DNA from 3 places in the Nonomuraea sp. NPDC050383 genome. Region 2 is predicted to be linked to each of the others. Evidence: riboswitches for the same ligand, from Rfam matches in the RefSeq annotation. Region 2 holds a riboswitch; each other region holds the start of a gene.
What was found. A riboswitch is a leader RNA that binds a small molecule or an ion and turns the genes downstream of it on or off. The one in region 2 is predicted to bind cyclic di-AMP.

Region 1: linked by a shared signal. The riboswitch ahead of ACIBG4_RS03710 (C40 family peptidase) and the one ahead of ACIBG4_RS35460 (hypothetical protein) in region 2 are both predicted to bind cyclic di-AMP.
Region 3: linked by a shared signal. The riboswitch ahead of ACIBG4_RS12855 (hypothetical protein) and the one ahead of ACIBG4_RS35460 (hypothetical protein) in region 2 are both predicted to bind cyclic di-AMP.

What each region holds. Positions count from the first base shown of each region.
Region 1 covers NZ_JBITIP010000001.1:823,529-833,399, forward strand. The annotation lists gene ACIBG4_RS03675 (hypothetical protein) at 1-108, shown strand, start outside; gene ACIBG4_RS03680 (carbohydrate ABC transporter permease) at 129-959, opposite strand; gene ACIBG4_RS03685 (carbohydrate ABC transporter permease) at 956-1,912, opposite strand; gene ACIBG4_RS03690 (ABC transporter substrate-binding protein) at 1,920-3,215, opposite strand; gene ACIBG4_RS03695 (glycosyltransferase family 4 protein) at 3,480-4,580, opposite strand; gene ACIBG4_RS03700 (M48 family metallopeptidase) at 4,577-5,926, opposite strand; gene ACIBG4_RS03705 (hypothetical protein) at 5,936-6,763, opposite strand; gene ACIBG4_RS03710 (C40 family peptidase) at 6,868-7,395, opposite strand; cyclic di-AMP (ydaO/yuaA leader) riboswitch at 7,469-7,627, opposite strand; gene ACIBG4_RS03715 (NlpC/P60 family protein) at 8,076-9,050, opposite strand; gene ACIBG4_RS03720 (NYN domain-containing protein) at 9,195-9,871, opposite strand, start outside.
Region 2 covers NZ_JBITIP010000020.1:111,397-121,267, reverse strand. The annotation lists gene ACIBG4_RS35480 (TrpB-like pyridoxal phosphate-dependent enzyme) at 1-1,208, shown strand, start outside; gene ACIBG4_RS35475 (50S ribosomal protein bL37) at 1,257-1,334, opposite strand; gene ACIBG4_RS35470 (DeoR/GlpR family DNA-binding transcription regulator) at 1,485-2,258, shown strand; gene galT (galactose-1-phosphate uridylyltransferase) at 2,261-3,340, shown strand; cyclic di-AMP (ydaO/yuaA leader) riboswitch at 3,408-3,543, shown strand; gene ACIBG4_RS35460 (hypothetical protein) at 3,548-4,510, shown strand; gene ACIBG4_RS35455 (RNA polymerase sigma-70 factor) at 5,082-5,978, shown strand; gene ACIBG4_RS35450 (aldo/keto reductase) at 6,029-7,003, opposite strand; gene ACIBG4_RS35445 (TetR/AcrR family transcriptional regulator) at 7,090-7,746, shown strand; gene ACIBG4_RS35440 (hypothetical protein) at 8,050-8,757, shown strand; gene ACIBG4_RS35435 (S8 family peptidase) at 8,754-9,871, shown strand, end outside.
Region 3 covers NZ_JBITIP010000004.1:312,316-322,186, forward strand. The annotation lists gene ACIBG4_RS12835 (hypothetical protein) at 1-508, shown strand, start outside; gene ACIBG4_RS12840 (roadblock/LC7 domain-containing protein) at 505-936, shown strand; gene ACIBG4_RS12845 (hypothetical protein) at 976-1,347, shown strand; gene ACIBG4_RS12850 (alpha/beta fold hydrolase) at 1,367-2,206, opposite strand; gene ACIBG4_RS12855 (hypothetical protein) at 2,471-3,286, opposite strand; cyclic di-AMP (ydaO/yuaA leader) riboswitch at 3,476-3,612, opposite strand; gene ACIBG4_RS12860 (DUF5302 domain-containing protein) at 3,797-4,000, opposite strand; gene ACIBG4_RS12865 (aldo/keto reductase) at 4,074-4,934, opposite strand; gene ACIBG4_RS12870 (YkvA family protein) at 5,286-5,678, shown strand; gene ACIBG4_RS12875 (VOC family protein) at 5,725-6,102, opposite strand; gene ACIBG4_RS12880 (alpha/beta hydrolase) at 6,215-8,005, shown strand; gene ACIBG4_RS12885 (hypothetical protein) at 8,002-8,472, shown strand; tRNA gene ACIBG4_RS12890 (tRNA-Lys) at 8,532-8,605, opposite strand; gene ACIBG4_RS12895 (MoxR family ATPase) at 8,734-9,573, shown strand; gene ACIBG4_RS12900 (VWA domain-containing protein) at 9,566-9,871, shown strand, end outside.

The DNA.
Region 1 (9,871 bases), on a different contig from region 2:
ACCCTCCAGCACCAAATGACGGTCCTGCAGGACACTCAGCGCACGATGCAGCAGACCCAGTTCGCCATGATGGACATCCTCGTCACCATCCAGGACAAGCTCAACTAGCCTCCGGCTCGCGGGAGGCGTCAGCCCTTGGTGGCGCCTCCCGTGAGGCCCTTGACGAACTGCTTCTGCAGCAGCAGGTAGAACACCAGGACGGGCAACGTGGCCAGGAACATCAGGGCGAACATGCCGCCGAAGTCCGCCGCGTACTGCCCGAGCGACTTGTAGATCCCGGTCATGATGGTGGTGCCCTCGCGGGGCCCGTAGATGATGAGCGGGTTGATGAAGTCGTTCCAGATCCACACTCCGAGGAAGATGAGCACGCTGGCCGTGGCGGGACGCAGCAGCGGGAAGACGATCCGCCAGAACGTCTGCCACCGCGTGGCCCCGTCGATGGCGGCGGCCTCCTCCAGCTCCCTCGGGACGCCCTTCATGAACCCCGAGAAGACGAAGACCCCGAACGGCACGTAGTAGCCGACGTTGAACAGCACGAGCCCCGGCAACGTGGACATGAGGCCGAGGGCCCGCAGCACCTGCGTCATGGGGATGAGGATGACCTGCGGCGGGATCATCAGCCCGCACAGCAGCAGCACCATGATGGCCCTGGACCACCAGGCCGAGCGCCGGGCCAGGTAGTGGCCGAGCATGGCCGACAGCAGGGTCAGGATGACGATCGACAGCCCGGTGACGAGCACGCTGGTGCGCAGCGACGACCAGAAGAGGCTGTCGGGGCCGGTCAGGACGCGCCACAGGTTGTCCAGGGTGGGCGGCGCGGGCAGCGACATGGCGCCGCCGGCGACCTGCCGGCTGTCCTTGAAGACGTTGATCAGCGCGATGTAGAGCGGGATGAAGAAGACGCCGCCGACGGCCAGCGCGACGAGGGGGCGCAGCCACGGCGCGCGCGATCCGGTCACAGCTGCACCTCCCGTCGTTGCAGGAACCGCAGGGTGACGACCGACAGGGCGGCGATGAGGACGAGCATGACGATGGCCTCGGCTGAGGCGTAGCCGGTGCGGTTCTCCACGAACCCCTCCTGGAGGACGACGAACGCCACGGTGGCCGTGGTGCCGGTGCCGGGGCCGCCGTTGGTGATGACCTTGACGTGGTCGAAGATCTTGAACGCGGAGATCAGCAGCACGACGGTGTTGATGGTGAGCGCGGGCGCGAGCAGCGGCCAGGTGACGCTGCGGAAGCGCCGCACCGGGCCGGCGCCGTCGATCGCGGCGGCCTCGGCCAGCTCCTGCGGCACGCCCTGGAGACCGGCGAGGTAGACGACGACGCAGAAGCCGAGCATCTGCCAGCAGACGATGGACGACAGGGAGTAGAGCGCGAGGCCGGGGTCGGACAGCCAGCCCGGCGGCTCGGCCACGCCCAGGCCGCGCAGCGCCTGGTTCACGGGGCCGTCGTCGGCGAGGATGCGGGTCCAGATGACGCTGATGACCACGGAGCTGATCACCATGGGGGTGAAGAACACGCTGCGCAGCGCGTTGTAGAGCCAGCCGCGCCGGTCGAGCAGCACGGCGATGGCGACGCCGAGCACGTTCGGCACGATGACCACGATGAGGGTCAGGATCGAGGTGACCCGCAGCGACTCGAGGAACGTCTCGTCCTGCAGCAGCAGCCGGTAGTTGCGCAGCCCGACGATCTGCGTGTCGGGCCGCAGCAGCGCCTGGTTGGTGAGGCTGTAGCCGAAGCTGAGCCCGATGGGCAGGACCACCAGGCACAGGTAGATGAGCGTGCCGGGCGCGGCGAAGGTCAGGAAGTGCCACAGTCCCGGCCCGGCCGGCCGCCGGGGTGCGCTCCGGCGGCCGGGGCTCCCCGACGTGGCGCGGCCGGGCCCGCGCCTGGTGGTGTCGACGGCCGTCAAGAGATCGTCACCCGGTCTTCTCCCATTCGGTGTCGAGGAACGCGAGCGCCTGGTCGACGTTCTTCCTGCCGCTGACGAGGTCCTGGGCGGTGGACCAGAACTTGCCCTGCATGCCGGGCAGCATGGCCGCGTCGCCGGCCTCCCAGCCGAACGCGGGCACGGTGGCCTTCTCGGTGACCGCCTTCTGCCACAGGTCGTACACGGCCTTGAAGACGGGTCCGGTGTCGGAGGGCGGGGTGTAGTCCTTGACGGCGGGGAAGAGCGCGTCGGCCTTGACCGAGGCGTCGAGGTTCTCCTTGGTGAGCTGGAAGGCGAGCGCGAACTCCTTGGCGGCGGCCGGGTTGCGGGCGTCGGCGCTGACGGACAGGCCGCCGCCGGTGAAGGCCGGCAGGTGCAGGCTCCCGTCGTCGCCGGGCCAGGCGAACACGCCGATGTCGTCCTTCATGTCCGACTGGTCGGCCGCGGCGGCGAACCAGCTGCCCATGGGGTACATCGCGCCCTTGCCGCCGAGGAAGGCCTCCTGGGTCTTGGGGTAGTCCTGGCCGATCTGCCGCTTGTCGAGGTAGCCCTTGGCGGCGAGGTCGGCGAACTTCTGGGTGGCGGCCTTCATGGCCGGGTCGGCGGCGAACGTCGCCTGGCCGCCGCGCCGCCTGGCCATCCAGTCGGGCGTCCTGGCGTACAGGTCGGTGGCGAGGATCGCCGTCCACGGCTGGGAGGTGACGAACGCGCCGCCGCTGACGAACGGGGCGATGCCCTTGGCCTTGAGCTTCTCGGCGGCGGCGAGCAGCTCGGCGTAGGTCCTGGGCGGCTCGGCGATGCCGGCCTGCGCGAACAGCTTCTTGTTGTAGAAGACGTTCGGGATGGTCTGCGTGTTGGTCGGCAGCTGGAGGACCTTGCCGTTGACCGCGCCGCAGGTGGGGCAGAGGAAGTCCTTGAGCTCGGCCTCGGTCCAGGGGGCGAGGTGCGACTCCAGCGCGACGAGGTCCTGCATGCCGATCTGCACGTCGGGAAGCTGCCCGGAGGCGGCGAGCTGCTTGGCGTAGTCGTTGCGCTCCGACTCCGACGGCGCGGCGACCAGTTCGACGTCCAGGTCGGGGTGGGCCTTGGTGACCAGCTCGACCTGGGCCTTCCAGTACGACTCGGGCAGGTTGGGCGAGGGGAAGACGAGGAAGGAGACCTTCTGTTTCCCGCCCTCCGAGGAGGGCGCCGAGGACCGGTCGGTCCCGGAGGTACCGCTGGAGCAGCCGCTGGATGCCAGGGCCACGGCGACCGTGATCGCACCGGCCGCTAAGAGCTTGTTCACTCGTGCCACCCTTCCGAGGGAGACCACGACTCATCCGACCATTGTGGGAGAGCACCGCGTCGCCGGACGAGCGACAGCCGCCTGTTTCGCGCAATAGGTAGGATCACTTGTACGTGCGCCCACTCATTGTTGTCAAGGCACATCGGTGATACGCCGAGCCTGAATGCGGCAAAGGTAGGATCACTGGCGCGATGGCGCGCGGACAGTGGTCGGAGTGGTCACGCGACGCCGGCGTACGCGCGGCGCCACCCGGGGGTGACCGGCTCAGAGGAGCGTCTGGAAACGGGTGGCGACCAGGTCCCAGGACCACTCGTGGGTGGTCCAGTCGCGGCCGGCGGCGCCCAGCTTGCGGGCCCGTTCGGGGTCGCCGAGCAGCTCGGCCAGGGCCGCGGCCACCTCGCCGGTGTCCTGCCCGTCGACGAGCAGGCCGGTCTCGCCGTGGCGCACCGCGTCGGGCGCCCCGCCGGAGGCGCCCGCCACCACGGGCAGCCCGGTCGCCGACGCCTCCAGGAACACGATGCCGAGCCCCTCCACGTCCACCCCGCCCCACCGGGTACGGCACGGCATGGCGAACACGTCGCCGGCCGCGTAGTAGCCGGGCAGCGCCGAGGCCGGGACCGTGCCGGTGAAGCGGATCGACTCCCGCCCGGCGGCCATCCGTTCCAGCCGGCGACGGTACGGGCCGCCGCCCACCAGCAGCAGCACGGCGTCCGGGACCGCCGCGACCACCTCCGGCCAGGCCGCGATCAGCAGGTCCTGCCCCTTGCGCGGGACCAGCCTGGACACACACACCACCACCGGCCGGCCGGCCAGGCCGAGCTCCTCCTTGGCCCGGCCGGGCACCGCCTCGGGACGGAACCGGCCGGTGTCCACGCCCGGGGCCAGCCGTACGAGCTTGGCCGGGGGGATGGCGGCGGCCAGCCGGGCGCGCGTGTACTCCCCCAGGTAGGTGACCACGTCGGCGTGCTCCCCGATGCGGCGCAGCACCGAGCGGAACCCGGGCCCGGCCGCCCACGCCGCCTCGTGGCCGTGGGTGAGCATCACCACCCGCCGCGCCCCGGCGGCACGCAGCCGCGGCGCCAGCAGCCCGAGCGGGGCCGCCGCGCCGAACACCACCGTCCGCGCCCCGTGCTCGGCCACCAGCCGGGCCGGCGCGCGCGCGACGGCGGGCGTCGGCAGCATGAGCGAGGTCGGGTGGCGCACGATCGGGTACGGCTGGTGGCGGTCGAACTCGGCGCAGCCCGGCCAGGAGGGCGCGTAGACGGCCACGCCGGGGGTGCGCACGGCCAGGCCGTGGACGAAGGACTGGATGCCGCCGGGGCGCGGCGGGAAGTCGTTGGTGACGATGACGACGCGTGGGGTCACGGCGTGGGCACGCCGTTCAGCCGCGCCCACGCGCGCGCCAGGGCGATGCGCTCCGGGGTCGAGGGATGGGACGCGTAGAGCACGTACTCCACGGCATCGGGTGACAGGTCGGAGATGTTGGTGAGCGCCAGGCGTTTCTGCATGGCGACGAAGGTGGCCGGGTCCCTCGTCAGGTCGAGGGCGTGGACGTCGGCGCGGGCCTCGACGTGGCGGCCGACGACGTTCTGGGCGGGGCCGGACAGCACGGTGGCCAGGCTCATCAGGCCGAGCAGCGCGCCCACGGCCTTGGGGTCGGCCACCGAGGCGACTCCGGTGCGCCGCCGTACGAGCTGGAAGGCCAGGTACAGCAGCACGGTGCCGGCGGCGGCGCCGAGCCCGCCGACGAGCGTCCCGCTGAGCACGTCGCCGTTCTTGGCGTGGCCGAGCTCGTGCGCGACCACCAGCTCCACCTGCGGGCCCGGGGCGCGCAGCAGCGTGTCGTAGACGACGATCCGGCGGGTGGCGCCGAAGCCCGAGACGTACGCGTTGAGTGCGGTCGTGCGGCGGGAGGCGTCGGCGACGAGCACGTCCTCCACCGGCACGCCGTCGCGCTCGGCCATCCGCAGCAGGCTCGTGCGCAGCGGCCCCTGCGGCATGGGGCGGAAGTCGTTGAACAGTGGCTCGACCACCACGGGGTAGACGAACGAGAGCGCCACGGTCAGCGCGAACGCGCCCACGGCGGCCGGGATCCACCACCGCCGGACCCTGCGCGCCAGCCAGACCAGGACCACCATCGTGAGGGACAGCACGGCGGCGTTGACGCCGATGCTCTTGAGGCGGTCGCCCGTCCAGGACGCCCAGTCCTGCGTGGACAGGCCGTACGCGCGCAGCTCGGTCTCGAACCACATGCCGAGCGGCCACCTGACCGCCTCGACGATCGCGGTGAGCAGCAGCACGCCCAGGACGACGCGCAGCCACCACGGGCCCCTGAGCCGTCCGAGCAGCCGGCCGCCGAGCGGGGTGAGGACGAGCAGGCCGGCGAAGAGCAGGCTCAGGCCGAGCGACAGGTAGCCGGGCGCGCCGGTGGCGGCGTCGAACGCGGCGGCGTGCGCGATCTGGGCGGCGCTGAAGTCACGGGCGGGGTCGGGGGCCACGTGCGGCGCGGAGGGCGGCAGCGCCCGCCACGGCGTCGTGACGGCCACCACGACCAGGGTCGCGATCCCCAGCCCGGCGCACGCCAGACCGGCCTGCCGCGCCGCGGTATGCCCCGTGGCGCTGTCGCCCGGAGTCGCGTCGGTGCCGGGCGCGTCGGTGCCGGGCGCGTCCGCCCCGCGGGCCGCGTCCCCCACCTGGCCGTCGTTCGTCACATGATCCCCCTACGCCAGCTTCTCACGCACGTATGCGCGCCACCCCGCCGTCAGCCGCGCGGCCGGGAGTCCGGCGGCGGCCAGCGCGCGGGCGGCGCCCCGCGTCCTGGCATCACGGTAGAGCCTCACCAGCGTGTCCTCCCCACGCCGCTCGGCGACGTACCGGCAGGCGAGCCACGCCTCCTGGTAGACCGCCGCCAGCCGGGCCGAGCCGGGCGCGAAATCGCCGGGCTCGGGCAGCCGGCGCGGCGGCCGCGACGCCCGGACCTCCGCGGCCAGCTCGGCGGCGGCCACCGGCACGCTCAGGCCGGCGTCGCGGTAGGCGACGTAGTCGGCGAATCCCTCGTACAGCCACGGCGGGAGCCCGCCGGTGCCGGCGGCGACGTGGGTGAGCTCGTGGGTGAGCACGACGTCGCGGCCGGTGGGGGTGAGGCGGCCGAACGTGCCGGGGACCACGATGACGCGGCTTCCGTCGGCCACGGCGGCCAGCCCCTCGACGTCCGCCACGCGGGCCAGGCGCGCGGCCTCGGCGGCGGAGGCGGGCACGAGCACGAGGGGCCGCACGGACACGCGGAGAACGCCGGAGACGCGCTCCGCCGCGGTGTCGGCCCGGCGCGCGAGATCCTGGAGCAGGCTCGGATCGGCCCGGTGTCCCAGCACGAGTGATCGGGCGCCCCGTGCCGCCCGCGTCTCGCCGGGCCACGGCTCGCCCCCCGTCCCGCCGAGCCTGACGTCCCGATCGGGCCGATCCGCCTGAAGGGCGTCACGGGCCGGCGAGGACGCGGCGGCCAGCGCGAGCAGGGGCGCCACCCCCGCCAGCAGGGCTCGACGACTCACCCGGGCGGACACGCTGTCCGATCGTACCCGGCCACCCGCCCGCTGTTGGTTCCCGAACGCGCGAAGACCCCGTCCCCAACCCGGGACGGGGTCTTCGTGCGTGCTCACAGGCCGGGACGTACCGCCCCCACGAACGACGACTTGCGCCATCCGCTGATCTTCTCGACGCGTACCGTCAGACCTGTCCGCGGCGAATGGACCATCTTGCCGTGGCCGACGTACATGCCCACGTGACCGAGCCCCCGGAAGAACATCAGGTCACCCGGCTGGAGGTTCTTCCAGGAGACCTTCTTCTTGATGCGTGCGTACTGGCTGTTCGTCACGCGGGGAATGCTCACGCCGGCCTTCTTCCAGGCGTACTGGACCAGTCCGGAGCAGTCGAACGCGCCAGGGCCGGTGCCGCCGTAACGGTACGGGTCACCGATCTGCGCCTTGGCGACGGCGACGGCCGTATGGGCCTTCGCCTGCTGCCGGACGGCCTTGGAGGCCTTCGCCGTCTTGCCGGCCGCCGTCTTCACGGACGCGGCGGCCGTGCCCGCCGAAACCGTGGAAAGACCGGCCGTGGTGCTCGTCGTCCCTGCCGCCTGGGCCGCCGGAGCATGGAGGACCAGACCTCCGGCCGTCACGGTCATGGTGAGAGCGACGCCGCTCAGGGCGATTCGGGACAGACGGGGGTTGTGCGAGTGGGTAGACAGGATTTCTCCTTGGATCTTCCACGAACGCCTACCGGGTTAGCTGACGGATTCGGGCCTGGAAGTCGCCCTACGGCGCGCGTTACGCGCCGATTCACCCCTGATCCCGCTCGGGATCGCTGGGTCCCCGGCTCCGTGCCTCCTGGCTGCACGGACTCGGCAGGCCACCACCGCAACAAGTACGGATATTTACGGCGGCGACCGATGGATTGCTATCTCGTCCACATCGGGGGGACCGATGTTGGTTCGCGGCGCCATGGCTTGTTCGCCGCGACGCCAGAAGTTACGCCGAGATGTCATGAAACGGCAAAGCGCGGGTCAAGCTGTAAAGATCGCCATAAGGTGTCAGTAAAGTGACGACTCGCAGCTCGCCACCATGATTCGTTACGCAAATGTGACTCTGCTCACAATTGACGAATCAGGCGTCTGTCAGGACTCTTTCGTCACATTTGTCAGGTTTGTCCCCGGCAGGACGGCAGGCCACGTGACCATGACCGGTCACGGACCGCTTCAGTTCTTCACTCACGTTCCCGTCACGAGACGCGCGCACGACCGCTACACTGCCCCGCCACAGCGAGGCAGTGTCTTCGGTTCAGGGTGAGAGGACCCGCCGCGTGGCGCTACGGGCGGATGGCGCCGACGAGGGCGCCGCCGTACGAGGAGAGGGTGGCGACCTTGACGACGTCGCCCGTCTGCGGCGCGTGAACGATCTGGCCGTTGCCCGCGTAGATGCTCACGTGGCCGAGCCCCGAGCTGAAGATGAGGTCCCCGGGCTGCAGCGCGTTCAGCGCCACCCTGCGCGAGGCGCCCCACGCCCACTGCTGCCAGGTGGTGCGCGGCAGCGAGACGCCGGCCGCGCGCCACGACGCCTGCGTCAGCCCCGAGCAGTCCCAGCCGCCGGGGCCCGTGCCGCCGAACACGTACGGCTTGCCCACCTGCGAGTACGCGAACCGGAGCACGGCCGCCGCGTTGCCCGAGGCCGCGCCGGTGTACTTGATGCCGGTGCTGTTGGGGTCGCCCACCCGGTAGGCGCCGAGCCGGTCGAGCAGCTTCTTCTGCTGGGCGATGAGCTTGAGGACCTCGGCGCGTTCCTTGCGGACCGCGTCGCGCTCCTTGTCGGCGGCGGCCAGGGCCTCCTCGGCCTTGTCACGCTCGGCCTTGAGGCCGCGGTTCTCCCGGTCGAAGGCGGTGAGCTTGTCAGCGCGCTCCCGGGTCACCTGGTCGGCCAGGGCGAGGCCGCCCAGGGTGTTCATGGGATCGTCGGAGCCGATCACGCCGGGCATGGAGGTGACGTCGCGGCCCAGCTTGTAGCTGCTGACGGCCATCGAGATCACCTGCTCGCGCAGGTCGGCCACGGTCGCGAGCTTGCGCTTGTAGCTGTCGTTGAGCTCGGTGTAGGCGGACTGGGCCTTCTTGTGGTTCTCGGTCGCCGTGTTGTAGCGGTCGACGACCTTGTCGGCCTTGTCGTTGAGCTTGGCGAGCTTCGCCTTGGCCTGCTTGATCGTGGGCTTCGGCGCGGCCTGGGCTCCACCTGTCGGCGAAAGCAGCAACCCGATCGCGAGACACGCGACCATCGGCACCCGGCCCAAACTCACAGCGTCGCCTCCAAGGGATCATACCTGGGGCGAAATAGTACAGAAGTTAAGGTGTTGATCTCACCTAAACGCCAGATTCCTTATACCGTCGCTTTGCCGTCCGGCCGCTACGGATCGCGCCCTACTCAAGGTCCGGCCCGCGGTCTACGCGCGGCCCAGCCTGCGGAGCAGCAGTGCCGACGGTACGGGGCGGGCGCCCATCCTGCGGACGGATTCGGCCACCTCGCGGTCGGAGGACACCACGGCGATGGCCCGGCCGGGCGGCTCGGCGCGGACGAGCTGGCGGATGAGGTCGTCGGCGATCTCCCCCGGCGCGCTGAACAGCACGCGCACCCCGCGCGGCGCCACCACCTGGACCGGCGCGTTCAGCTCGGCCCCGTCGAAGACCACGGTCACCTCGACGCGGGTCTGCGCGACGAGCCCGCCGAGCCCGGTCATGAGCCGGTTGCGCTGGTCGGCCAGCGTCAGGGTGCCGTAGCCGGCCTTGGTCACGTTGTAGCCGTCGATGATCAGGTGGACCTGGGGCAGTGCGAGGAGCTGGTCGAGGAGCTGCGGGTCGTCGTCGGCCAGCGCGCGGGCCGGCACTCCGCGCACGCTGGGACGCTCGCCGGTGACGGCCGCCACCGAGTCGGCGGGCCTGTTGATCATGGTGGGCAGGGCCAGCTCCCTGCGCAGCCCGGCGGAGGCGTCCTGGAGGGCGTCGAGCAGCACCCGGATGCGGGCGTCCTCGATGCTGCGGCCCTCGCGGGCGGCCCGGCGCGAGGCTTCGAGCTGTTTCTCGGCGTCGGCCAGCCGCTCGCGCAACCGCCGCAGCTCGGCCT
Region 2 (9,871 bases):
CGCCGCTGTTCCCGATGGAGCTGATCGGCCAGGAGGTGAGCGGCGAGCGGTTCGTCGCCGTCCCGCGCGAGGTGCTGGACGTCTACCGGCTGTGGCGGCCGACGCCGCTGCTGCGGGCGCGCCGGCTGGAGCAGGCGCTCGGCACCCCGGCCCGGATCTACTACAAGTACGAGGGCGGCTCCCCCGCCGGGTCGCACAAGCCGAACACCGCCGTGCCGCAGGCGTACTACAACGCCCGCGAAGGGGTGCGGAAGCTTACCACCGAGACCGGCGCCGGGCAGTGGGGCAGCGCGCTGGCGTTCGCGTGCGCGCAGTTCGGGCTGGAGTGCGAGGTCTGGATGGTGCGGGCCTCCTACGACCAGAAGCCGTACCGGCGCTCGCTCATGCAGGTGTACGGCGCGACGGTGCACGCCAGCCCGTCGCCCATGACCAAGGCCGGGGCCAGGGTGCTGGCCGAGACGCCCGGCTCGTCCGGCAGCCTGGGCATCGCGATCAGCGAGGCGGTCGAGGTGGCCGGCTCCGGCGAGGACGTCCGGTACGCGCTCGGCTCGGTGCTGAACCATGTGCTGCTGCACCAGACCGTGATCGGCGAGGAGGCGCTCCAGCAGATGGAGGAGACGCCCGACGTGATCATCGGCTGCACCGGCGGTGGCTCCAACTTCGCGGGGCTCGTCTTCCCGTTCCTGCGCGAGAAGCTGGCCGGCCGGATCGACCCGGTGATCAGGGCCGTCGAGCCGGCCGCGTGCCCGTCGTTGACCAGGGGTGTGTACGCCTACGACTTCGGCGACACGGCAGGGTTCACGCCGCTGCTCAAGATGCACACCCTGGGCCACGACTTCGTGCCGGACCCGATCCACGCGGGTGGCCTGCGCTACCACGGCATGTCGCCGCTGCTGTCGCACATGTACGAGCTGGGGATGTTCGAGGCGGTCAGCAAGTCGCAGAGCGAGTGCTTCGAGGCCGGTGTCCGCTTCGCCCGTACCGAGGGGATCCTGCCCGCGCCCGAGCCGACGCACGCGCTGGCCGAGACGATCGCCGAGGCGCTGCGCTGCAAGGAGAGCGGCGAGGAGAAGGTGATCCTGACGGCACTGTGCGGTCACGGCCACTTCGACCTGGCCGCGTACGACCGTTACCTGTCGGGGGCGATGGAGGACTTCGCGCTTCCGCAGGAGCGCATCGACGAGGCCCTCGCCCACCTGCCCGGCTGACCCGACCGCGCCGTCCCGGTCGCCGCGGACCCGCCGGCCGGGCGGGCGTCAGCGCGCCGTGGGACGCTTGCCGTGGTTGGCCTTCTTCTTCCTGCGGGCCTTGCCCTTGCGACTGCGCTTGGCCATACCGGCCTCCCTGTGAAAGCGACGAGCTCTGGTGTGACGTGCGTCTCCAACGTCTCCCGCCGGCGCTTCCGGCACAAGGGTGAGACCGGTCAACATTCCCCAACACTGGCATGTCATAATTTGGTGGAATCTGTTGGAAGGAGCGCGGGCTTGCTGGCACAGCAGCGACAGCAGACCATCCTCGAGCGTGTGCGCAGCAGCGGCGGCGTCCGGGTGGCGGACCTCGTGCGCGAGCTCGGCGTCTCCGACATGACGATCCGCCGCGACCTGGAGGTCCTCGCCGAGCGCGGCCTGCTGGCCAAGGTCCACGGCGGCGCGACGGCGCTGGACCAGGGGTCCACGGAGGAGCCCGGCTTCACCGCCAAGTCGGCCCGGCAGCAGTACGAGAAGGAGGCCATCGCGCGTGCCGCCGCCGAGCTCGTACGGCCGGGCACCGCGGTCGCGCTGTCGGCCGGCACCACGACGTGGTCGCTGGCCCACCATCTGACGGGCGTGCCCGACCTGACGGTCATCACGAACTCCGTGCCGGTCGCCGACGTCTTCCACCGCAACCCGCGCCCCGACCGCACGGTCGTGCTGACCGGGGGCGTCCGCACTCCTTCCGACGCGCTGGTGGGCCCGGTGGCGGTGGCCGCGATCCGCCGGCTGCACGTGGACACGCTGTTCCTCGGGGTGCACGGCATGAGCGTGCGGGCCGGGTTCACCACGCCGAACCTGCTGGAGGCGGAGACCGACAGGGAGCTGGTGGCCGCGGCGCACCGGCTGGTGGTCCCGGCGGACCACACGAAGTGGAACACGATCGGCATCAGCACGATCGCCGACCTGGCCGAGGCCGACGTCGTCATCACCGACGCGGGGCTGCCCGAGGACGCACGCACCGAGCTGGCCGAACGGGCCGGACAACTGATCATCGCTGAGGGGTAGCCGTGAAGCGCACCATCACCCATCTGGCCGACGGCCGGGAGCTGATCTACTTCGACCGGAGCGACGACGCCGACCGCGGCGCGATCGACCGCCGGCCGCTCGATCCGCGACCGGTGGCCTCCGAGCTGCGTTACGACCCGCTGACCGAGGAGTGGATCGCGGTCGCGGGGCACCGGCAGACGCGCACCTTCATGCCTCCGGCGGACGAGTGCCCGCTGTGCCCGTCGACGGACACGCGGGCCTCGGAGATCCCGGCGCGCGACTATGACGTGGTGGTCTTCGAGAACCGTTTCCCCTCCTTCTCCATGAATCTCGGGACTTATCAGGATGTGGGGGGTCTGAGCGAGGTTCGTCCGGGGGTGGGACGGTGCGAGGTGGTGTGCTTCACCTCGGAGCACTCCTCCTCGTTCTCCCGCCTGTCCGACGCGCAGGTAGAGCTGGTGATGGAGGCCTGGGCCGACCGTACGGCCGAGCTGTCCGCGATCGACGGCGTCGAGCAGGTCTTCTGCTTCGAGAACCGGGGCGAGGAGATCGGCATCACGCTGACCCACCCGCACGGGCAGATCTACGCCTACCCGTACGTCACGCCGCGCACGAAGCTCCAGCTCGGCGCGGCCGCGCGGCACGCGGCCCGGCAGGGGGGCAACCTGTTCGCGGACGTGCTGGCGGCCGAGCGCGCCGCCGGGACGCGGGTCGTGGCCGCCAACGAGCTGTGGACGGCCTTCGTCCCGGCCGCGGCCCGGTGGCCGTTCGAGGTGCACGTCTATCCGCACCGGCAGGTCCCCGACCTCGCCGCGCTGTCGGAGGAGGAGCGCGCCGCGTTCGCGCCGCTCTACACCTCGGTGCTGCGGGCCCTGGACGGGATGTTCGGCGTCGCCATGCCGTACGTCTCGGCCTGGCACCAGGCTCCGGTACGGCAGGACCGGGAGCTGGGGTACCTGCACCTGGAGCTGTTCAGCATCAGGCGGGCGCCCGGGAAGCTGAAGTATTTGGCGGGGTCGGAGTCGGCGATGGGCGCGTTCGTCAACGACGTGCTCCCCGAGGAGGCGGCCCGGCTGCTCCGATCACAGATTGATCACTGATTGATCTCCGATTGGAGTCGCATGACCTCCGCTTTACTACTAGTATCCCTTCGGTACCGGCCGTAACAGCTGGTACACGCCTAATCCCGGGCGCGTCGCTCGGGAGCCGGGGACCCACCGCATCTGGGGTGAATCCACTTCGGTGGTAGGGACCTCCCATCCCGAACCCGTCAGCTAACCCGGCCGGCAGAGGGAGAGGAATACTCCGTGGCGTCCGCGTCCCCCACGCGCCTTGCCATCAACTTCGTCATCGGCGTCGTGATCGCCACCGCCGGCTTCGGCGCGGCCACCGCGACCGCCGCCCCCAAACCCAGCGAATCCGAGCTGCGCGCCGAGCTGAAGAAACTGAACGGCAAGGTCGACAAGCTCATCGAGAGCTACAACCTCAAGCGGGTCGAGCTGGCCAAGGCCCAGCAGGCGGCCGGCACGGCCGGCAAGCGGCTCGCCGCCGCCGAGCAGGCGGTCGCCACGGCCGAGCGCCGGGTCACCGAGATCGCGCAGCTGCGCTACCAGAACGGCGACCCGGCCGTCCTCGGCTTCATGCTCCCCAACAGCGCCGCCGGCGCGGCCGTCCTGGAGCAGATGACCCGCGACCAGCAGACGGTCGTGGCGGGCGTCGCCAAGGCCCGCGACGAGAAGAAGCGGGCGGCCGACGAGGCCGCCGCCCTGGCCACCCGGATCAGCGCCGAGACGGCGGACGTCGCCAAGCGGCGCGACGAGGCCCAGGACGTCATCGACGACATCGAGAAGAAGCTCAAGGATCTCGTGCCGGTCAGCACCGGCCGCCGCTCCGACGGCACCTGGGCGCCCGAGCTGCCGTCGGGCACGGACAACATCACCCCCCGCACCCAGGCGATGCGCGCGCTGGTCCAGAAGAACTTCTCGCTGCCGTTCACGGTCGGCTGCTTCCGCTCGGGGTCGAGCGGCGAGCACCCGCTGGGCCGGGCGTGCGACTTCATGATGAGTTCGGGCGGCACCATGCCCAGCGCCGCCAACCAGGCGCTCGGCGACCGCCTCGCGGCCTGGGCGTTGGCGAACAAGGCGAAGCTGGGAGTGAAGTACGTGATCTGGCGGCAGCGCATCAACCAGGGCTCCGGATGGAGCGCCATGTCGGACCGCGGCAGCATCACCGAGAACCACTTCGACCACGTCCACATCTCGATGAACTGAACGGGTGTCGGGCTGCGGGACCGCCGGTCGGCTCACCACCGGCGCCCGCCGCCGCTGCCACCCGCGCAGCGAGCTCGATCAGCTCCGCTCCGACCCACCGCCGGGTGTGATCCGCGCCGCACCTTGTCACAGGTTCCCTCCGCCCGACGCCTTGGGTGCGAAACCCGAGCGAACGGAGCAGGAACCATGACGGAGCACACCGGCGGCCGGACGGAAGTGATCGTGATCGGCGCCTCCTCACCGACGAGACCCTGACCAGCATCGACGACGACCGCATCGTCGCCGCCGGGGATGCGACCTCGCCCTCGGGCCTCGCTTATCGGATGGGCTGCCAGGCCGCCGTCCAGCTGGGCCCGCACGCCGCCGACGCCGTGCTTCGCCGGATCGAGGGCGGAGCGCCCGAAGCCATCAGCGTCGCCTTCGCCGGGCTGCGCGTCAGCCTCGGCCGCGGTCCGCGCCCGCGTACGTGTCGTAGCCCCCTGAAGTGGGCGGCCCAGGCGCCGCTCGCTCCTCCATGCCCGCTCCCCCATGCCCGGCCTCCCGGGACGGACCGCCGTGGAAGGATCCGAGGATGCACGACCACGCCGCGGACCCGGCGACCGAGGCCTTCGTCGCCCACCGCAACCTGCTCTTCACCGTCGCGTACGAGATCCTCGGCTCGGCGGCCGACGCCGAGGACGTCCTGCAGGAGGTCTGGCTGCGCTGGGCCGAGATCGACCTGGCGCAGGTCCGCGACCCGCGCGCGTTCCTCGTGCGCGTCACGTCCCGGCTGGCGCTCGACCGGCTGCGGGCCCTGCGGCGCCGCAAGGAGGCCTACGTCGGCCCCTGGCTGCCCGAGCCGCTGCTCACGTCGCCGGACGTCGCGGAGAACGCCGAGCTCGCCGAGAGCCTGTCCATGGCCGTGATGCTCGTCCTGGAGACCCTCTCGCCCACCGAGCGGGCCGTGTTCGTCCTGCGCGAGGTCTTCGACGTCGACTACGACGAGATCGCGGAGGCGGTCGGCAAGACCCCCGCCGCGGTCCGCCAGATCGCCCACCGCTCCCGCAAGCACGTCGACGCCCGCCGCCCTCGCCAAGTGGTCTCCCCGCGCCAGGCGCAGGCCGCCCTCGCGTCGTTCCAGCACGCCGTGGAGACCGGCGACCTGCAGGGCGTGCTCGACGTGCTCGCCCCTGACGTCGTCCTGATCAGCGACGGCGGTGGCGTCAGGAGCGCCGCGCTGCGGCCCGTCACCGGCCTCGCGAAGGTGGTCCGCCTCCTCCTCGCCAGTCTCGGCGACAAGGAAGGCACGCTCACGGGCGAGCCCACCACCGTCAACGGCGATCCGGCGCTCCTCCTGCGCCTCGACGGCGAGATCGACAGCGTCATGGCGCTCAAGGTCGAGGACGGCCTCGTCACCGGCATCTACTTCATCCGCAACCCTGACAAGCTCACCCACATCGCCGCCGCCACACCGCTCACCCTGACCTGATACCGGTACGGCCGCGGTTCCCGCCCCGGGAAGGAACGGGGGCCGCGGCGTCAGTCCCAGGTGGGGAGGTGCTGCTCGGGGTAGCGGGCGCCGAAGCCGCCCGTGGGGAGGATCTCCGCGACGCGCTTCAGGTCCGCCTCGTCGAGGACGAGGTCGGCGGCGGCGACGTTCTCCTCCAGCCGCCCGCGGCTGCGAGTGCCGGGGATGGGGACGATGTCGTCGCCCTGGGCGAGGAGCCAGGCCAGGGCGAGCTGGGCGACGGTGGCGTCCTTGTCGGCGGCCAGGTCGGCGAGCCGGCGGGTGGCCTCCAGATTCCGCTCGTAGTTGCCGGGCTGGAAACGGGCGTCCCAGCTGCGCATGTCACCGGGGTCGTACTCGGCGCCGGGCTTGGCCTGGCCCGTGAGGAAGCCCCGGCCGAGGGGCGAGTAGGCGACGAATCCGATCCCCAGCTCGCGCAGCACCGGCAGGAGGGTCTCGACGTCGCGCTCGAACAGGGAGTACTCGGTCTGCAGGACCGAGACGGGCTGGACGGCGTGGGCGCGGCGGATGGTGTTGGCCCCCGCCTCGCTCAGGCCGAAGTAGCGGACCTTGCCCGCGTCGACGAGCTCCCTGACCGTCCCGGCCACGTCCTCGATCGGCACGCCGGGATCCACGCGGTGCTGGTAGAGCACGTCGATGACGTCGACGCCGAGGTGACGCAGGCTGTTGTCGACGACCTCCCGGATGTGGCCCGGACGGCTGTCCACCCCGCCCTCCCGGGTGCCGGTGAAGTCGAAACCGAACTTGGTGGCGATGACCACCTCGTCACGCACCGGGGCGAGGGCGGCGCCGACGATCCGCTCGTTCTCGCCCTGCCCGTACAGCTCGGCCGTGTCGAAGAACGTCACGCCGAGCTCATGGGCCCGGCGGATGGTCGCCGTCCCCTCCTTCTCGTCCGAGGGCCCGTACGCCAGGGAGATCCCCATCGCGCCGTACCCCAACGCCGACACCGTGAGGCCCTGCGTGCCGAGTGTGCGCTTTCGCATGATGTGTCCCATTTCTTCAGAAGTAAGAGCACTCTAACATTATGTTAGAGGCATCTCACATGCCGGAGGGGAGAGAATCGTTCGCCATGAGCAGTCCCACGACGCCACGACGCGGCTACCACCACGGCGACCTGCGCGCCGAGCTGATCCGTGAGGGCATCGCGCTCCTGGCGGAGACGGGGGTCGCGGGGTTCTCGGTGGCCAAGGTCGCGGCCCGTGCGGGCGTGTCGTCGGCCGCGCCGTACCGCCACTTCCCGGACCGCGAGGCCCTGCTGGCCGCCTGCGCCGCGTCCGTCATCGCCGTCATCACGGACCTTCTGGCCGAGGCGGCCGAGCGGGCCGGGCCCGATCCGGTCGAGCGGCTCGCCGCCACCGCGGGCGCCTACACCCGGTATGTGCTGGGCCATCGCGCCGGCGTGGAGTTCGTCTTCGCCCACGACTTCGCCGCCCCGCACGCCGAGACCGTCCAGGAGCAGAGCCGCCGGCTCATGGACACCCTCATGGCCCTGGCCGGCGACGTCCTGCCCGGCGACACCTCGTGGGCCGACACGGCCGACTTCGTGTACGTGCACCTGGCCACCACGCACGGCTACGCGACCCTGCTCCTGTCGGGCGCCCGCCCGCGCCGGGACGTGGACACACTGGTGGCCCGCGCCGTCGCCGCCGCCCGCGACCACATCACCGGCCACGTGATGCGCCTGGGCGGCACGCCGGGGACCAGCGGCTCCGAGCCTGGGGGATGATCGCGTCGGCCGCCGTCGTGACAGTCGATGTCTGAGGTGACCTATAAGGTCATATGCCGCAAGTGATGAACGACGGGAGAGACGATGACATACCCCCCGCCCCGTCCAGGGCCGGGGTTTCCCGCCCCCCAGCCGCCCGGCGGGCATCCCTACGGGCCGCCCCATCAGCAGCCGGGGCCGCACGGACCCTACCCGCCCCAGGCACCGTACGTCAGCGGCGGCCCCCATCCACCCGTGCCTCCGCACGGCGGGCAACCGGCGCCCGGGCCGCGCAGGCGAGGGGCGGGCCGGATCATCGCAGGGGTGCTCGTCGCCGGGTTCGGGTTGCTGTCGGCGCTCGGCGGCGGCGGGCTCATCTGGCACGCCGTCTCGAACAGCAAGCAGCAGATCCGCAACAAGCAGTTCTCCATGGAGCTGTGGCGCAACCTTCCCGCCGACAAGCTCTTCCCCGCCACGATCGGCCGGCAGGACCCTGACAAGAAGCAGGACGACCCCGGCACCGAGCACGGCTGGACGAGGGTCGCGCTCTCCTCCGGCACCTCGTGCAAGGCGGCGCTGTCCGGCTCCCTGGCCACGCTCGCCACCCAGCGGGGCTGCGTGGCGGCCATGCGGGCCACGTACGTCGACGACTCCGGCGGCACGGCGGCGACCGTCGCGATCGTGACCTTCCGTGACCTCTCCGCCAAGGAGGACCTCGAAGACCACGTCCGCGACGCTCAGGACGGGCAGGACCGCGTGGTGCGCGCCCTGGCCGCCCCCGGCACGCAGTGGAAGGACGCCGCGCGCGCGGGCGACGGCGGCCGGAGCGTCATGGACCTCTACACACCGCTGTTCGTGGCGGTCACCGCGGGCCCCGCGGACGGCCGCCGCGCCGGCAAGCTGCCCGCTCCGTGGGGCAACAGGCCACTGGAGCAGAAGGCCGACCGCTCGGCCTGGGCCTCCACGGCCAGGGGGCTGGCCGACAGCCTGGCCGCCCGGTTGAACAGCCAGATCCCGAAGGTGGGCCCATGATCGGCAGAATGGCGGGCGCGGCCGCCCTGACCGCGGCTCTGGTGGCCGGCACGGCGGCGCCGGGCCTGGCCGAGGCGCCGCACGGCTGGGAGCAGTCGGCCATGCGGGTGCCGGCCGCCCAGCGCGTGGCCCAGGGCAAGGGTGTCACCGTCGCGGTCCTGGACACGGGCGTGATGCGGAGCCATCCGGAGTTCAAGGGCCGGGTGAGCGGCGGCCCCGACTTCATCGGCGGCGGCGCCCGTCCCGGGAAGAGCTACTGGGGGGAGCACGGCACGGCCATGGCCTCCAGCGTGCTGCGCGTGGCTCCGGGCTCGCGGGTGCTGTCCGTACGGGTGATCTGGGACCGCGAGGACCCGGCCCGCAAGCGGGCGGAGGCGGCGGCCAAGGCCGGCCGGGCCGGCGCGGACGAGGAGAGCGAGCGGGCCGGCAGCGCCCTGGCCAAGGGCATCCGCTACGCCGTCGACCACGGCGCCCGGGTCGTCTCCATGTCGCTGGGCACCGCCGAGTGGGGCTGGGGCGGCTACGAGGAGGACACGGCCGCGGCCGTCGACTACGCCGTCGGCAAGGGCGTGGTCCTGGTGGCCAGTGCCGGCAACGGCGGCTCGGACGACCCCCTGGACGTGGACGCGAACAACACCATGTCGTACCCGGCCGGCTACCCCGGCGTGATCGCGGTGGCGGCGATGGCGCCGGAGGGCATCCGGGCGAAGTTCTCGCAGGTGCACACGTACAACACGATCGCCGCTCCCGGCGTCGACATCTACGCCGCGAGAAACACGGGCGGCTACGAGTCGGGCGACGGCACCTCGCCGGCGTGCGCGCTGGTGGCGGGCACCGCCGCGCTGATGCTGTCGGCCAATCCCGGGCTGACGCCCCGGCAGGTCCGCGACCTCCTGGTGAGGACGGCGCGGAGGCCGCCGGCCGGCTACACCGCCTACCTCGGGTTCGGGCTGGTGGACGCGGGCGCCGCGGTGAGGGCCGCGTCCTCGGCGGCGCCGGTGAAGACCACGGCCGTGCCGTACGAGGGGAAGAAGTACTTCGGGAACGGGCCGGTCGGCGCGCCCATCGCCCACCCGCCGATCGACCAGACGGAGATCCTGGTGGGCGGCGGCGC
Region 3 (9,871 bases), on a different contig from region 2:
CCGCTCCGGGTACTCGGTGCTGCTGGCCGTACGACGGCTGGCGGCGGCCGGGCTGCTCGCGCCCGCCGGCCCCACCCCGCCCCCGCCCGCGGAGCCGGCGCCCGTACGGCCCACATCTCCGCAGGCGCCCGCGCACCCGCGGTCGCCGTCGGAGCCCGGGCATCCGGAGCCCGCGACGGGCGGGGAGCACGACGCCCCGTTGCCCAGGCGGCCACGCGGCGGCCGGCGCTCCCGCCCCTCCCCCCAGACCCCGGATCCGGCGGATGCGCCGCCTCAGCCGCCGGATCCGGCCGGCCCTCCCACCGCCCCGTTCCCCGGCGTCTCCAGCGGGCCGCCCGGCATGCCGCTCGCGGCGCCGGCCGGTCCGCCGCCTCTCCTCCCCCACGCGGCCGGCGCGGCCGGCGCGCAGCCGCACGCGGCCCGCCCCCTCGGCCCCGCCGTGACGGCGGACCCGAGGGATCTGGCCCTGCTCATGCGGCTGAAGAAGGCGCTGGAGGAGCTGGCATGAGGTTCCCCCCACTCACCGTCGTGAGACTGCCCTCGTTCAGAAGGAGGCCACCGGTGGAGCTGCACGACGAGGTGCTCAAGGAGATGGTGCTCCTGCGGGAGCGCACCCCGGACGTCAGCGGCAGCGTCGCCTGCACGGTCGACGGACTGGCCGTCGCCTGCGACCCCGCCGTGGACAACGGCGAGCGGACGGCCGCGCTCACCGCCGCCCTGCTCGCCATGAGCAGGCGCATGCTCGCGATCTCCGGGAGGGGCGACCTGGAGGAGACGCTCATCTCGGGCACGGCCGGGTACGCCGCGTTCTACGCCGCGGGCCCCACCATCGTCCTCACAGTCCTGGCCCAGCCCGGCACGAACCTCGGGCTGCTCCGGCTGGAGGGCCGCAGGACCGCGGCCGCCCTGGCCGCCATCGCGGCACGGACGCGATGACCGTCCACCAGAGAAATCAGCAGAGAACGGAGAAATGACATGGCCAGCATGGACGTCTCTCTCAAGGAGATGATGACGATCGACGGCTCCATCGGGGCGGCGGTCGTCGACCACGGCAGCGGCATGACGCTGGGCTCGCTCGGCGGCTCCAAGGAGCTTGACCTCCAGGTCGCGGGCGCCGGCAACACCGAGGTGGTCAAGGCCAAGCTCCGCACGATGGACTCGCTCGGGCTCAAGGACACGATCGAGGACATCCTGATCACGCTCGGCTCGCAGTACCACATCATCCGGCCCATCAGCGGGCGCGGCGGCAAGGGCCTGTTCCTCTACCTGGCCCTGGACCGGGCCCGGGCCAACCTGGCGATGGCCAGGCACCAGCTCCGCTCCATCGAGGAGAAGCTGGACGTCTAGCCGGGCGGCGCCGGCGGGGTCATCCGGCGGTCAGCTTGGCGATGGCGGCGACGAGGTCCGGCCAGAGCGGACGCGGCAGGTCGTGGCCCATGCCGGGGAAGGTCAGCAGCCTGGCCCCGGGGATGGCCTCGGCGGTGGCCCGGCCGCCCGCGAGGGGGACGAGCTGGTCGGCCTCGCCGTGGACCACGAGCGCCGGCACGTCGAGCCGGCGCAGCCGTTCGGTGCGGTCGCCGGAGGCCATGATGGCCGCGAGCTGGCGCGCGGTGCCCGGCGGGTCGAAGCAGCGGTCGAACGCGCGGGCGGCCACGTCCGCGATGCGCGCGCGGTCCGGCTCGAAGCCGGGTGAGCCGATCAACGCCCAGGCGTCCTGGGCCCGCGCGACCACCTCCTCGCGCCCGGCGGGCGGCGTGGCCAGCAGCACCGCGCTCGCCGCCGGCGTGGGAGGGGCGACCCGCGAGCCGGGCGTGGACATGATGGAGGTGAGCGTGAGCACCCGGCCGGGATGCCGGATGGCCAGCGTCTGGGCGATCATGCCGCCCATCGAGGCGCCCACCACGTGGGCGGCGCTCCAGCCGAGCGCGTCCATCAGCCCGGCGGCGTCGTCGGCCATGTCGTCCAGCAGGTACGGCGCCGGGCCCCCGAACACGGGCTGGCCGAGGTCGTGCAGGTGCGTCGACAGGCCCGCGTCGCGGTTGTCGAAGCGGACGACGTGGTGCCCCTGCTCGGCGAGGAGGTGGCACAGGTCGTCGTCCCAGTGGATGAGCTGGGCGCCGAGGCCCATGACGAGGAGGAGGGGACGAGCCCCGGCCGCGCCGAAGCTCTCGTAGGCGATCTCGATGCCGTTGGCCTTCGCTCGCATGGTCACGAGAAACAGAATGACATTCTGATCGCGGGCCGGTAAAGCCCCCACGCGGGGACCCGTGTGCGCGGAAATGCGCGCACCCCGTCCCGGAACCGCCGGGGCGGCGGCGGTTCCGGAACGGGGTGGCGGGGTGGGGGCCTGGATGGAGAGGCAGGCAGGCCCCCGGGGGAGGCCGGACCGGACGGGGTGGCGTCCGGACCCGGCCGATGGTCGGGTGCCGGCCCGTGTGCCGCCTGAGGGGGCGGCATGCGGGCCGGGCGGTCAGCGCTGGACGAGCTTGCGCAGGCGGTCGCGGCCGAGGTACAGGCCGCCGCCGACCGCGGCCACGCCCACCAGGGCGAGGCTGGCCGAGGTGCTCAGACCCTCGTCGCCGGAGGCGGCGTCGCGGGCCTCGGTGCGGGTGGTGGTCTCGGAGGCGTTCACCACGCCGGCGTCGTCCTTGTCACGGGACGAGACGGAGGTGCCCTTGCCCGCGGATCCGGCGCCGGACTCCTCCGGAGTGGTGGACTTGTCCTCGGCCAGCACCGGCGGCTTGGCCGGGTTGTGGTCGACGCGACGCCAGGCGCCGGTGGAGAAGGCGACCGGGTGGTTCTTCTTGCCCGCGCCGTTGCCCCACTTGGTGATGACGTAGCTCACCTTGATGTGGCCCTGGCCGCCGACACCGTCCACACCGAGGGTGCTGGAGTTGAAGCGGCCGCCGGTGAGCTGGGCGAAGGTCTTGGCGTCGAGGTCGAGCATGACGCCGCTGCTGGAGGGCACGCCCGGGCCGCGGTCCCCGACGAAGAAGGGGGCCTTCTTGCCCTTGTACATGACGTAGCCCTCGGTCATGAGCGGCCAGCTGGGGCTGGCTGCCAGACCCTTCTGCATGGGCTTGCCGCTGGCCGGCAGGCCGGTGTCACCGGCGCGGCCGGAGGAGTCGTCCCAGAAGTAGGAGGCGGTGGTCGAGCCCTTGAGGAGAACCTGCCGGCCTTCGTCGCTGTCGGCGTGCGCGGCCGTGGTGCCGGCGCCGATGGTGAGCGCGCCGAGTACGGCCGCCGTGAAGAGGCTGAAGGAACGCATGCCAAGTCGTTCGGACATGTGTTGAAAAAGTCCTTTACGTGGGGGTACAGAGGGGCGCGCTCCGAAGAGATGGGGACGCGTAGCCGGGCAGAACGCCGAACGGGCGCTACGCGAGAGCGCGAGAGAAGGTCAGGGGGAACGGGTGCCGCTCAGGAGGCGGCGGGTGGCACTGCCCCGTCCGGGGGTACGCGGTAGCGCATGAAAGTCTTGTCCTCTCCATCTCGCCTACCGGGTTAGCTGACGGGTTCGGACGTGGAGATGCCCTACCGGCCAGGTGCGGCCGGATTCACCCCAGAAGTGGGTCCCCGGTTCCCGCGCGGTGCGGGATTCGGCGCCGGCCAGTCGCCGCTTCCTCTCGAAGGGCTAGGTCACTGACCGGAATGCGCTTGACTCTAGCCAGCGAACCGGACAAAAGCAAAGGTAAGCCCATAAATCGGGCGAAGATCTACCTTTCAGGCAAAGAAAAAGAGGGGTACGGCATGCCGTACCCCTCCAGGAAACCAGGTCTCAGCCCGTGCTCCGGACGCCTCAGCCTCCGCTCTTGCGCCGGAAGGAACGCTTGCTGGCGGCCGGTCCGTGAGCGCCGTGAATCTTGGAAGCGTCGCCGCCCCTGCCACCAGCGCCCGAGTCGGCCTGCCGGGCACGCTTGCGCTCCAGCGCCTCACGGAACTTGCGCTTCAACTCGTCCTCGGGAGTTGCTTCGCTGGCTTCCGGCTCCGGTGTTTCCGTCATGAGGACCTCCTGGTGTTGGGGACATTCAAAGCTTCGCACGCCCGAACCCGCCGCGCGAAACCGGCGGGCCTCCTCAGCCGCCGAGAGCGGCGAGCTCCTCGGAGGTCAGGACCAAATCCGCCGCCGCCACCGAGTCGAGGATGCTCTCCGGCCGGCTCGCCCCCGGGATCGGGACTACGACCGGGCTGCGCGCCAGCTCCCAGGCCAGGCATACCCGCTGCGGAGACACCCCGCGCTGCTCGGCCACCCTGGCGAACCCCTCGTGCGCGCCGCCGAGCCGCCCCGCCGCGCTGATCCCGCCCAGCGGCGACCACGGCAGGAACGCCACGCCCAGCTCCTCGCACAGGTCCACCTCGGGCTCGCTGGAGCGGAACGCGGGCGAGTACTGGTTCTGCACACTCGCCAGCCGGCCGCCGAGGATGTCGTAGGCGATCCTGATCTGGCGCGGGTTCGCGTTGGAGATGCCCGCCATCCGGATCTTGCCGGCGTCGAGCAGGTCGCGCAGCGCGCCGATCGTCTCCTCGTACGGCACGGCCGGGTCGGGCCGGTGGTGCTGGTAGAGGCCGATCGCCTCGACGCCCAGGGCCTTCAGGGATCGCTCGCACGCCTCGACCAGGTACGACGGCCGTCCGTCCACGGCCCAGCCGCCGTCCGGGGGCCGCGTGTGACCGCCCTTGGTCGCCACCAGCACCGCGTCGCCGTCACCGCCCCAGCTCGCGAGCGCCTTGGCGACCAGCCGCTCGTTGTGACCCACCTCGTCGGGTGCGGGCGTGTAGGCGTCGGCCGTGTCGATCAGCGTCACGCCGGCGTCGAGCGCCGCGTGGATCGTCCGGATCGACTGGGCCTCGTCGGGCATGTGCCCGGCCACCGACATGGGCATCGCGCCGAGACCGATGGAGCTGACGGCGGTTTGTCCGAGTGGTCGCGTGTTCATGCGGACCATCCTCCCCCTGGGGCGACCGAAAGAGGAAGGCGACCCTACCGGTTTCGCCAGCCGGGGGTGACGCTTGTGGTCCGGCGCCCGGGGCGCGGGTGCCACGCACGGGCGGGCACGTGGACGCGGTGGCGGACGGTCGCGGGCCGGGCACGTGGACCCGTCGGGTGTGCGGACGGTCGCGGGGCGGACATGTGGACCCGTCGGGTGTGCGGACGGTCGCGGGGCGGACATGTGGACCCGTCGGGTGTGCGGACGGGGGCGGGCGTGCCGGGGAGTCGCCGTACAGTGATGTGAGGTCGTGCGGAGGCCGGGCGGTGATCGCCACGGCTCGGAAGAGGGCGGAACGTCGTGCGTGGCTGGTTGATCGGGCTGGCGGTCACCGTCGTGTGCGTGGCGGCCACGTGGGGTGTGCTCGTCCTGCTGGCGCGCCGCCTGCCGCCCGGGCTCGCGCGGGACCTCGCCGCGTTCATCCCCGACTGCCTGACCACCGTCCGCAGGCTCCGGAGCGACCCCGCGGTGCCGCGCCGGGCGAAGATCGCGATCGTGATCGCGGGTGTGTGGGTGGCCAGCCCGATCGACCTGATCCCGGAGTTCCTGCCGGTCATCGGCCCGCTGGACGACATCGTGGTGGTCGCCCTGGCCCTGCGGTACGCCGCCCGGCAGGTGCCCCGCGAGGTGCTGCTGGACGCCTGGCCGGGCGAGCCCCGACTGCTCCTCCGCCTCCTCGGCGACCGCGGCTGACCACCAGCCGCCGCCCACTCGCGCGCACCGGCGAGCGGCGGCGCGCTCAGTCGTCCAGCCTCATGCGGAGGAGGCAGAACTCGTTGCCCTCCGGGTCGGCCAGCACGTGCCACGTCTCCTCGCCGGTCTGCCCCACGTCCGCCGGCCGGGCCCCCGCCGCGAGCAGCCTCTCCAGCTCGGCGGCCTGGTCGCGATCGGTCGGGTTCACGTCGATGTGCAGCGGGAGCTTCCCGGGCCTCGGATCGTCGGACGGATTGAACACGAGGGTCGGCTGCAGCCCCCCGAACCCGGTCTCCCCCGGCCCGATCTCCACGCTCCCCTCATCCCGGTCTATCACCACGAACCCAAGCACTTCACACCAGAACGCCGCCAGCCGCTCGGGGTCGCGACAATCCAGCACCAACTCACTGATCCGACAAGCCATGAACACTTCACTACCCCGCTCCACCGGAGATTCATGCCGCATGCCCCGATACCCGGAGGAGTCGCCGATCGCCTGAGGGACCGCGGGCTCGCCTGGCATCCTTGGCCGCGTCATGGCGGATCACAGCGCGGCGGCGCTCGCGGCGTACGAGCGGGCGGCGGCGGCACTGGCCGCGTACGGGCGGGCGGCGGCACTCGCGGCGGGCCATCACGCCGGCCTCGACCCGGCGGCCCGGCTCGCGCACGCCCACGCCTGGGTCGGCGGCGGTGCCCCCGCCTTCGCGGAGGACCTGGCCCGCCACCGGGCCCGCCTCCAGTCCTCGCTCACGGACGCGCTACACGGGCTCGCCCTCCTCGTCGTACGGCACGGCGGACCGGCACCGGCCGTTCCCGCGCTGACCACGTCCGTCGCGGCTCTGGCCCCCGCCCCGGGCCGCTTCCAGGGCGTCGAGCAGAACGCCATGACCACCCTGGTGGCGTCCCTGGGCCACGCCGCACAGACGCTGCCGGTCGCCGGGGCGTGCCTCGCCGCCGAGCTGTCCGCCCACGGCCTGCCCGCCGAGCCCGGCCACGAACTCCGCCGCATCGCCACCTGGGCCGCCGCCCACAGCGACGACCTGCGGCGCCGCCTCAACCTGATCCGCCAGACAGTGCCCGGCCCGACGCTGCCGGCGGGGCTGGCGGCGTACGGGCTGTTCGGCGGCCACGCCCCCGACCCGGGCGGCGCGGAGCGCCTGCTGGCGCGCATCGCGGCGGGCGAGGAGCACGCGGTGACGCGGCTGCTGACCGTCCAGGAGAACGGGACCGACGCGGGCCTGGCGGCGCGGGTCGCCGCGTGGTGGCACACGCTGCCGCGCGAAGCGCGGGAACGCCTGGTGACGCTCCGCTGGTCCGGACTGCTGAACGGCCTGCCGGCGACGGTCCGGGACCGGGCCAACCGCCGCGGGCTGGCCGAGGAGCGGACCCGGCTGGAGCGGGAGCTGGAGACGGCCACGGCCGACCTCGGCCGGCTCGCCGACCCGGGCCTGCTGGGCGGCTGGGAACGCATCGCCGCCCGGCTGCGGCGCATCGACCTCATCGAGTCGCAGCTCCGCCCGGTGGCGGGACATCCGGCGCCGCTGCTGCTGGCGTTCGACGCGACGGGTCAGGGGCGGCTCGTCGTCTCCTGGGGCGATCCAGACACGGCGGACATCACGGTCACGTCTGTGTCGGGGCTCACGTCGGGACTGGACGCCGCACGGGGGGATCTGGAGCGGTCCCGGGCGTTGTGGCAGCAGGCGCGCGCGACCAGCGGAGAACGCTCGATAGCGTCGATCACCTGGCTCGGCTATGACGCCCCGCAGATCGACCCGGGCCTGTTCGACATCACCAGGTCCGTCGCCGCCGACAACGCGGCGGCCAAGGGCGGCAGGGCGCTCGCCGCGTTCGCCGACGGCCTGCACGCCGCCCACGCGCCCTCGGGGACGGCACGCAGCGTCGTCATCGGGCACAGCTACGGCTCGCTCACCACGGGCCACGCCGCCGCCCTCCGCCCGGGCAGGCTCGCGGACGACCTCATCCTCATCGGCAGCCCGGGGACCGGCGTCGACCACGCCTCACGGCTGGGCGTCGACCCGGCGCACGTGTGGGTGGGCGAGGCCGGCAACGACCCGGTGGCGGCACTGGGCAGGTTCGGCAGGGATCCGGGGGACGAGTCGTTCGGGGCCAGGCGTTTTCCGGTGGGACGAGAGGTGTTCACGGAGGCGCACAGCAGCTACTGGAAGCCTCATTCGCCTTCGCTGCGCAACATGGGGCGACTTATCAACGGTCAATACGACATGCTCACCGCTCCAGTGCCGCTGAACTGCACGCCCCAACTCCTCATGCCAGAGCTAGGACCAGAGTCGCCCAGTTCGAAGAGGTGAACGACGTGTTGCGACTTTTCGCCGCTCTTGTCCTCGTCATTTCGGGATGCTCCATGAACCAAGCCACAGCCACCTCCACCCAAGCACTCGCACGTGTAGAGGAGCTCATTCACGACACTGCCAACGCTCTCACTCCCCGACCGCGGCTGGAACCGATCCACTCCTTCGAGGCACCCAGCCCGTGCCTGGACGAGGACAAATCTCAAGACCAAGTCATCGTGAGCCGTGCCTACTGGCTTCGTGATGTCCCGAAGACCGACAACATGTCGATCTCACGGCAGGTTCACACCTTCTGGGAGGCCCAGGGCCATCACATCATCGCGGGGGGAAAGACCAACAATCCGGACCTGAGCGGCACATCCCGCCCTGAGGGCTACACCCTTACGCTCACCTGGGCGGAAGGCGGCGATCTCTACCTTGGGGCGGCCTCCACCTGCGTCTGGCCGGATGGGCACGCGCCCGAGTGACCCAGTCTCCTCAACACAAAGACCCCAGATCGCCGGAGCGCCCTGGGGTCTTGTCGCGGTGCGCCGCCAGGGACTCGAACCCCGGACCCGCTGATTAAGAGTCAGCTGCTCTAACCAACTGAGCTAGCGGCGCGTTGCTGAGAGGAATATACCGGCACTCGGCATCCTGGTCGAATCGGTCGGAGTCCGGCGTCAGATGGGGCGGGACCGCCGGACCCGGGCAGACTAGAATAAGGTTCGGCTGTGACGACAGGAGCCTTCATGTTCGACTCCCCCGCCGAGGTCGGTGAGCGGCTCGCCGCCGCGGGATACCTCTCCGACGACGCCATCTCCACCTCCGTCTTCCTGGCCGCCGCGCTCGGCAGGCCGTTGCTGGTCGAAGGGCCCGCCGGGGTGGGCAAGACGCAGCTGGCCAAGGCCGTGGCGCGGGCGAGCGGGTCCGAGCTGATACGGCTCCAGTGTTACGAGGGGCTGGACGAGGCGCGGGCCCTGTACGAGTGGAACTACAAGAAGCAGCTGCTCCGCATCCAGGCGACCAGCACCGACGAGGACATCTTCGGCGAGGAGTTCCTGCTCGAACGGCCGCTGCTGAAGGCCATCCGGGCCGGCGTGCCGACCGTGCTGCTGGTGGACGAGACCGACAAGGCGGATGTCGAGGTCGAGGGGCTGCTGCTGGAGCTGCTGTCGGACTTCCAGGTGACGATCCCCGAGCTGGGCACCATCTCGGCGGTCCGCAGGCCGTTCGTGGTGCTGACCTCCAACGCCACCCGCGAGCTGTCCGAGGCGCTCAAGCGCCGCTGCCTGTACCTGTACATCGGCTACCCGACGCCCGAGCGGGAGCGGGACATCGTGCTGGCGCAGGTTCCGACGATCCGGGCCGACCTGGCGGAGCAGCTCGCCCGTACGGTGGCGACGCTGCGGGGGCTGGAGCTGAAGAAGGCGCCGTCCGTGGCGGAGACCGTCGACTGGGCCAACACGCTGCTGGCCCTGGGACGCGAGGAGCTGGACGAGGCGACCGTCGCCGGGACGCTGGGCGTGGTGCTCAAGCACGCCTCCGACCACCGGCGGGTGTTGAAGGAACTGGGCCTGTCCGGTGGGTGAGTCGCTGGTCGGCAGGCATGTCGGGTTCGTGCGGGCCCTGCGGGAGGCGGGACTGCCCGTGTCCGTGGCCGAGGGGCTGGACGCGGTACGGGCCCTGCGGGTGATCGACCTGGCCGAGCGCGAGTCGCTGCGCGCCGCCTACGCGGCGACGCTGGTCAAGCGGCCCGCGCATCGGCCGGGGTTCGACGTGCTGTTCGACCTGTGGTTCCCGCCCGTCATGTCGGGGGGACCGGACGAACGTCTCCGGAGGGATCTGGAGGAGGCGTCGGTCGCCGAGTTGCGGGAGCGGCTGGCCGGG